Regions from separate parts of the Brevibacillus nigriterrae genome, predicted to be linked through region 1. Evidence: riboswitches for the same ligand, from Rfam matches in the RefSeq annotation. Region 1 holds a riboswitch; the other holds the start of a gene.
What was found. Region 1 has a riboswitch for molybdenum cofactor ahead of ACPW7N_RS08550 (class I SAM-dependent methyltransferase). Riboswitches for the same ligand answer to the same signal wherever they lie in the genome.

Region 1 (4,202 bases):
TCGATTCAAGAACACTTTTTCCGATAAACTCTTTGCGTGCAAAATATCGTGCCAGCAGCACTCCACCGAAAAAAACGATGGAGGTGGCTATGCCGGCAACTTTCAGAGACAAATACAGGGGAGTATAGTCTACTTCAGTCATGGAAGCCACCTTTCAATCGATTACTTCACGAAGAAGCCGTGTTTTTGTAGGATAGAGATTCCTTTATCACTGTTCAGGTAATCAAGGAATACATCCGCTTGTGCTTGTTGCTTGGAAGCGGAAAGCACAGCACCTGGATAAATGATTGGTTTGCCATTTTTCATTGGCAATGCCTAGAATTTTTACCTTATCCGTGCTCAAAGCATCAGAGGTAAATACCACTCCGAGATCTACGTTGCCTGACTCAACATAAGTTAATACTTGACGTACATCACTACCGTACACAATTTTACCTTGCAGCTTGTCCCACAGTTTGACAGACTCGAAGGTTTCCTTGGCATAGCGGCCGGCAGGAACACTTTCCGGGTTGCCAAATGCGATTTGTTTGAGTGAAGCAACATCAATTTTATCGAAACTAGTTAATGGAAGCTTAGAGTCTTTCGGAGCAATTAACACCAATTGGTTTCCAGCAAAGTTAACTCGTGTGTTTGGAACCAGAGAAGAAGTTGATTGTAGTGTATCCATCTCTTTTTGTGAAGCAGAGAGGAAGACGTCTACTGGAGCACCTTGCTGAATTTGTGTAAGCAGTTTGCCTGAACTACCAAATGTAAAGGTAAGATTATAATTTGGGTATTCTTCGGAGAAGCCCGTTTTCAACTCATTCATGGCATCTGTCAAACTTGCTGCTGCTGCAATCGTCAGGTTTGCTTTTTGACCCATCAATTTCGGTGTAACGATAGCAACTGAGTTGGCATGACCATTCCAGATTACATTTGCACCCAATGCCTCGCTGATAAAGCGGAGGGGAACCATTGTTTTGTTGTTCACTGTTTGGGCAGCAACCTCTAATGTAACACTTTTGCTATTAATTTTTGCAGTTTTCGAACCGATTTGCAATTGGATTGTCGTTGCAGCCTGTTTTGCGATAACCGTTTTTTGGCTTCCATTCCACTCAACAGTAGCACCCAATGCCTCGAAGATATCTCTCATTGGTACGAGTGTTCGGCCTTCTTTGATCACTGGAGGTTGGCTTACTGATAATGCTTTGCCGTCAACTTTCAGTGAAATTGCTCCTGCTGCTTCTGCTTGTTTTACGAAGGCAGGTGAAAACTGGGCGGCGATAAGAGACAAGGACAACATGAAGAGAAATAAATAAGACTTTACATGCTTAAACAACCTGTTCACTCCTTTATTTGATTTAAGATAAATTGTAATGAGTATTTCTATCTTATTATATTCATCACAATTGATCGACAAAACTAGATATATTTAAATATAACTAAATATCACTTGATATACTAATACATCCTTCGGGAAATGTCATCAGGGAATTCCCTGATAAGTGTAATTTAATCTCCTTATAGTTTTATCGATTGTCTTTTGTTACGATATTGTTAAGAGTTTTCATGTTTTTCAATTCCTTCGAGCTTACCTGCCTAAGGTGAAAGCTATGGTCGGTAGGCCTGGGTAATCGTGATTCGCCCACAGGGTATAGAGGGAAACTGAGATACCTTCACTTTTCTGAAAAGAAGGGAGATTTTTAAGTCATGCAACAGGAAAAAATAATTTGGACAGATGCAAGCATTCGCTGGTTTGTTGAATCTGCCAGACACACGAAGTATTATGAAGAGATTGTCAAGCAGTGCTCGTTTTTGTTTCGACCGTCCATGCAGGTGCTTGATTTGGGTTGTGGTGCCGGTATTCTTAGTCAAGCAATAGCTCCACATGTCGGATTTGTTCAGGCAGTGGATAGTTGTCCAAAAGCAGTTCAAAGCCTTTTTGAACGAATGATGCAAGAGAAGATTACGAATATCTCTTGTGCACTGGTGGATTGGAAAACGTGGAGACCTACCAGACAAGCGGATGTGGTTATTGTCAGACAACCTGACTTGCTTAACCAGTTGGACCGATTAAAGAATGCGACGAAACAGTATATCGTAGCTATTTTTCCTGACCCCAAGAAAGAAAATCGGTTTTTTCTCGGGAACATATCGTTGCCGGCGATTAATCACTGGCATCCAGGCACGTTGCAAAAGACAACCCAACAATTGAAAGAACGGAATATACCGTACCACCTCATTCGGATTTCCAGTGAATATGGGCAGTATTTTAAGCAATTGAGTGATTTTGAAGAATTCCTTGAATTTTATTATCAAATTCCAATTGGCTCAGTCTCACCTGAAATACAAAAGACGCTGTTACTTAAAAAAGAGGAAGGGTACTATTTGCCCGAAAAGAGACAAAGTGGAATCATCATCATAAAAAAAGAAGATATCACTGCATACCCGCCTCGACAGAAGTCAAATATAAAAATAAGCTTGTAACCTTGTTGGCAATGAGATGATAACCGTTGAAATCTACTTCTGTTATGGTAAATGGCATAGGATGTTTACAGAATAAAACCCGTCCCTCTATAAATGAGGAACGGGTTTTGATATTTCTCGGGCACTAATTCAATCAGTCTGATCTTGTGTTTTGTTTTTATATTTTTGTCTTATCATAGAGAGCATTCCAACCGTTGCTACTGCAATGAGCGAACTGCAGCCAAGCCCGCAAGAACCGCAGATGCCATTGCAAAGCTGAGCGGCAGGTCCTATCACGGAACTGCCGATCGTTAATCCTGCTGCGCCTGCTCCTGTAGAAAGGGAAACCAGCTTTTCTTTTCTGATACGGATAGACGACTTCATCAGGATCACACCCCTTTTTGCGTTTCTGTGCACGGTTCGGAAATCATGGGAATAGTGGCTTGGTTCCAACCGCGATTGCCTGCTCCATACGTAATTGCATTCGTTGGACAGACAGCCGTACATTGGCGACAGGTAATGCAATGGTGAATGGAGTAAGTGATTTTTTCATCTCCCAATTTCAGCGCTTTCATAGGGCAAGCTTTCACACAGGATTGACATGAGACGCATTTTTCTTTGGCATATTTTAATTTGTAGGTAAAGGGGAGACGGGCACCGACGCTATGAATAAGGCTTTGCAAGGCACCGACAGGACACATGAAATTACAATATCCACGTCCACCCTTGGTTAATGCTCCAAAGATGATCAGCCACAAGAATGCGGTGAGAATGATCGTCGAACTTAACACGCCAATATCTCTCCACAACCCGCCGTTCATCATCTTTTCGAGGAATCCGTAAGTGCAATAGGAGCAGTTCAGCGAGCCCGTAGTAAGCGGGGCAAGAATAAATCCCGCTAGAAATCCGTAGCGAATAGGGGCAGGATTCACGTATTTCGTCCAGTCAATCTTGAATTGATCGGGGACAAGTCTGCTTACATATTCAGATATGGCTCCGGCTGTACAGAGTCTAGCACAGAAAAAAGCACCAACGAAGAAAGCGGAACCCATCAAAAGAAGCAGGCTAATCCCTTGGACAGAAAGCAGGTCAATGCCTTTCCCGCCAAACAGGTTGGCAATCGGGATGCGGAAACAAGTGGCGTGAATATCTCCTCCCTTGTCTCCATGCAACATCCACGTCAAGGCTTTGTTAAAATAAGCAAAAGGCGCATAAAACAGCAAGAAGCCTACGATGTACCATAACCCCCGACGAAACAGGTACTTTCTCGATTTGATTTGAATCTTGGTTGCCTTCTTAGGGCGTAAGATCGATAACATGGTTAATGTCCACCTTCATGTTTTTGATGATCTTGCTTGGAATTGTTGCTGTTTGGTTTATCTTGATAACGAGAATTAATGATTTCAATAGGAATCGATCCAACCAGCAAGTTTGTTTTGGTATTAATAAATTGGATTTCTGATGTAGCGATATGGGCTTGCTTTTGCAAATAACTAGGTACTTCGACTTGAATGGTCATGCCAAGCACACTTCCCGGTTCAATCGGACGCATGACTTTTCCAGTTAATTCGTCATACACATCATGCACGTCCATTTTGACTTCTCCAGGGAATCCTACTAATTTAATTTGCAGATAGAGCGGGTCTTTGCTTGCGTTTTTGATTCCGCTTTTTCCATGTCCAGTTGAGAGAGAAACCCAGTCCGGCTGAACGAATCTCTTGGGCGCTCCTTGTTGGCCCATGTCAATAACGGCAGGC
Region 2 (4,202 bases), on a different contig from region 1:
TCGTAAAACTCCTTCAGCACTTCCATGAACTCTTCTGTCTTCTGAAATTGGATGGTAAACTCCTCGACAGAAGCGATGATTCCCCTTGCATACAGCCAATTGAAAACGAAATAGACACCGTAGTTTAGCTTAGCAATTTCCTCGCCGATGATCTTGGGCCAAAGAACATCCTGAAAATGATTGTGATGTGGCTTGGTAAAAGATGCGTAATATACAGCATCTCTAGATGCTTCCTCCAGTTTGAAAAAGTTCGCTTGAGTAGATACCGCTGCCGTGTGAGAAGCAATGACCAGGTCGAATTCCTTGGTCCAATTGTATTGATGCAGATCTATCTCTCTCCAGTCGGCACACACTGTCTCGATGTGAACTTGCGCTAGACGTGCTTTTTTCTCCAATACTTCCAGTGTATCTGACGTAACATCTAGTGCAGTAACCTTCACTCCCTTTTGTGCCAAAGGAATGGAAAGTGTCCCGTCACCAGCACCCACATCCAACACACAAATCCCTGGAGTCAAAGGGAAGGTACGCTCGATAAAGGAAAGAACTCGGTTGGCTCTCTCCGTTCTTGCTGCTTTTTCATGCATATCTTCTGACCGCTCTGCCAGACGTTTCCAGTACTTAACTCCCGGCTCATGATTGTGGCGTTTGGGTTTTGTTTCACGATACCCCTCCCACATAGTTAGCCAATCGCACGGTGTAAAAAGTCCGACCGGTTCTTTCATGTGTTTCACTCCCTTTACGGAATTGTGCACTTTTGCTACTTGGATGAAGCTTTCATTAGCAGCTCATTCACTTCTTTATCTGTCAAATCATAGTGATAGAACTTCTTGTAGAATTCCTTTACTTCTGCCTTCATATCGTACGGGTACAGCTCTGGATATAAAAGATTGCCGAGCCATTTAATACCCAACACACGGTTTACAGAAGGTGGTCGGTCGAACCAGTTAAACGGGGACGTCGGAATTTCGTAAATCTTCTTGTCCTTCACTGCCTGAATCCCTTGCCATGTAGGATCTTTGGCAATCCCACTGTAGTAACCTCCACGTTCATCATCCCATGAAATGATGACATCAGGATTCCACTTTATCACTTGCTCAATCGAAACCTGTGAGAGGCCTTTTCCTTGTTTCATCTCTACGTCAGCAACATTTATGCCACCCACAAGTTCAAGAACCTGTGTATGCGGCGAGCCTTTCGGGTCTGTCTCCAGTCCTTTTGCTCCTTCGGCATAATAGACACGAACACGCTTGCTGTCATCAAGTTGCTTTGACTTTGCAACGACATCCTCCACGCTTTGTTTGCAATAAGCCCCCAATTCTGCTGCTTTTTCCTGTACCCCCAACAGCTCACCGGCAAAAGCAAATGCTTGATCCAGCTTGGTAAGTTCACTGTCAATGACCACGACAGGAATCCCGAGTTGTTTTTGGATTTCGTCTGCTTGTTCTGCATCTTTTTTACGTGTCGTACCAAAAGAGATGATTACATCAGGCGCCGCTTTCAAAATTTCTTCCTTATTCCCTGTATTTGACGAGTACCACCCTCCGAGGTTAGGCAGATTATGGTATTGTTCCAGTACAAATTTCCGTTCTCCATTGCGGAGTTGGTAGTTCCAACCCACCATCTTTTCTGGTGCCAATGAATAGATGAGGATGGTTCCTGTTGGTGCAGATGAGTATACTTTGTTTACCTTTGCTGGAACCTCCACTTGTCTGTTAGCCATGTCAGTAATGACTCTTTTTTGCTCCTGGGATTGCTTCGTCTCGGTCGGTGTTGCTGTCTTTTGTGTCTCATTTGGTGCAGTAGTTTGCTGTGAGCAAGCACTCGTATACACGAGAGATAAGGCAAGCAGCAGGAGCAGCATCCAATTGCCTACCAGTTTTCTTCTCATCGATTTCATATTCTTTTCAACCTTTCTTTAGCCAATTTTCTTTATCAATTAGGAGAAGACCACTTTTTCGAACTTTCGGGAGATACCAGCCACTTTCATTTTCACTAAGATAGCGAGTGAGCAATTCATCGGGAAGCAGCTTCTTCGGCGTCTTGGTATAGTGGTTCAGGAATTCACGACATTCATCCAAAGATTCCATTGGTTGTCCGAAATCACAGCAAATCGTCGTCGATTCAAAAGGAATTTGCTGACGCTGAAGAAACTGTACGAGCTTGGGAAAAGTCTCCTGATTCGGGTGGCTTTCACGATGCTCCAGCGGAAATATCCCTACAAGAAATCTTTTGGTTAATTCCATCAGGTAAGGAAAATGTTCCATGAAGCCATCGCAATAGCTTATACAAACGAGATCAGCCTGACTGTCCGGCTGCCAACATCTCCAGTCTCTTAACTCACGCATGATATTATCAATTTGTCGCTCTTTCGATTTTCTCTGCAAAAATTGGAGTGCCTCTTCATTCCAATCAACGGCGGTTACACTTGCTACAAATGGTGACAACTCCATACTGAGGTAGCCTGTCCCGCATCCTAAGTCAAATACAGTGGAATGCGACGTGACAACATCTCTCAACTGATTTGCCACAAGTGAATAGAACTCAGTCTGATCTGCCGCCCGTTCAAACCATTTAATATTTTCTGTTGTCCAAATAAAACCCACAGATTCACCTCCTCTCGTCATACAAAAATAAAAAGCCTGCTCAAAACAGACGTGAGCAGGCAGAAAGAAACATCAAAAGCATCTCTCCCCCTTTTCACATCGGAAGGCACTCCCGTTTCCGAAAGCACCCTGTGGACAAATGGTCCAGGCCAAACCGCCATAGTTTCCTTTAGGCGTGTGTGGCTCGAAGGTTTTTGCGTTGTGCTATGTAATTGGCAGTTTGCTGGCAAATTTGATCACAAAAGGCTTTCTGTGTTTTAGACGGTCTTCCGCCAACCTGATCCGTTATTTCTGTACATTCCAATCCTGCAAAGCTCTTTTCAAACCATTGATAGAATTCGAACAGTTCAGCACTCTTGTCACCCTCGAATGTGCCAATGGCGAGTGTCCCTGCTGCCAAAGCAGAACATGTTTTCCCGACGACACCACCCTGCCAGACAGCAGTCATGTCCACCAACAATGGTACATTGGGAATGACTTGCGAATCCATTAATGCATTCAAGACAGATTGTGCACCGTTCATTCCTCTTTGATGATATTTCAGCGCCAATTCACCGACCGATTCATTGCTGGCTCCAATCCTTTTATAGTAATTGTTTGGAGTGTGGCATCCCCTACAAAGAGTTAATCCCTTATAGGTTACTTCTCTGCCGTCGTTGATTCCTTCTGAACAGATATCACATTGTACGCGACGCAATGGCTTTCCCGGTAAATCCTCGGGAGGAATCTCTACAATGACTTCCTCCATTCGTAACAATTGTTCGTCCGGCATTGTTTCGTAGGCCAGCTTATAGGGATTGTCGAGGTTTGGATACGCTTGTCTGGCAAGCTCTCTTGTGCTTTCCGGTACCGTGACCCGAATTGCTCTTTTTGTGCTCAGGTCTACAAAGGTAGCGGCCATTTTCCCGTAATCCACATGCTTAAGCGTTCGCTTCCCGAGCTTACAGCCCGTAACGGAGTGAATCGCATCCGTGGCACATCGATCGATTTCTACATAGACGACCAGATTTTTATCGATTTTGGGTTCGTCAATTCCTAACCAACGCAAGGCTGCCATACTGATTCTTACTCCCAACACTTGTCCTGCACACAAATGACCATGATATAGTGCTGCCTCATTCAGTAATTCTTGCAACGGTTTCATCCAATCACTCTCCTGCTATGTTTCAATCGCAATCTCTCTGACTACCAGGCAAATTTCAACAATCTTCGCAATCAACTATATAACAAAATATATCTAATTAAAACTAAATATATTTAAATCAGGAAAATTGCAAATAAGAATCAGGGAATACCCTTATAAATTTTATTTAGTTATATTTAAATGCATTTCATTTAAAACTTCACTCAAACGTTTCGAATTCAAAAAAAAAACACCACTGTGAAGAGTGGTGTTTTAGCAGCCAAAAAAGTTTATATATGTTACGAACCAACACTAATCAATCAACAGCCCGAAGCTTTTCTCCCCAAGAGAGACAATCTCCATATCCGGTTCTTTCGCATATCTGATCGTAGAAAGTAACACGTTGTCCTGCAATACATGAACAAAGCGCTCTAAGGCTTCTTTTAATTCTGCATCCACATCAAGAGTAAGACTCA

Region 2: linked by a shared signal. The riboswitch ahead of ACPW7N_RS21695 (class I SAM-dependent methyltransferase) and the one ahead of ACPW7N_RS08550 (class I SAM-dependent methyltransferase) in region 1 are both predicted to bind molybdenum cofactor.

Annotation. Positions count from the first base shown of each region.
Region 1 is NZ_JBNCMT010000009.1:6,009-10,210, forward strand. Features, by position in the region: gene modB (molybdate ABC transporter permease subunit) at 1-142, opposite strand, end outside; gene ACPW7N_RS08540 (substrate-binding domain-containing protein) at 163-270, opposite strand; gene modA (molybdate ABC transporter substrate-binding protein) at 224-1,318, opposite strand; molybdenum cofactor riboswitch at 1,551-1,690, shown strand; gene ACPW7N_RS08550 (class I SAM-dependent methyltransferase) at 1,690-2,466, shown strand; gene ACPW7N_RS08555 (hypothetical protein) at 2,596-2,829, opposite strand; gene ACPW7N_RS08560 (4Fe-4S dicluster domain-containing protein) at 2,835-3,764, opposite strand; gene ACPW7N_RS08565 (hypothetical protein) at 3,767-4,202, opposite strand, start outside.
Region 2 is NZ_JBNCMT010000036.1:7,569-11,770, reverse strand. Features, by position in the region: gene ACPW7N_RS21705 (class I SAM-dependent methyltransferase) at 1-722, opposite strand, end outside; gene ACPW7N_RS21700 (ABC transporter substrate-binding protein) at 758-1,897, opposite strand; gene ACPW7N_RS21695 (class I SAM-dependent methyltransferase) at 1,905-2,603, opposite strand; molybdenum cofactor riboswitch at 2,675-2,805, opposite strand; gene ACPW7N_RS21690 (C-GCAxxG-C-C family (seleno)protein) at 2,773-3,747, opposite strand; gene ileS (isoleucine--tRNA ligase) at 4,039-4,202, opposite strand, start outside.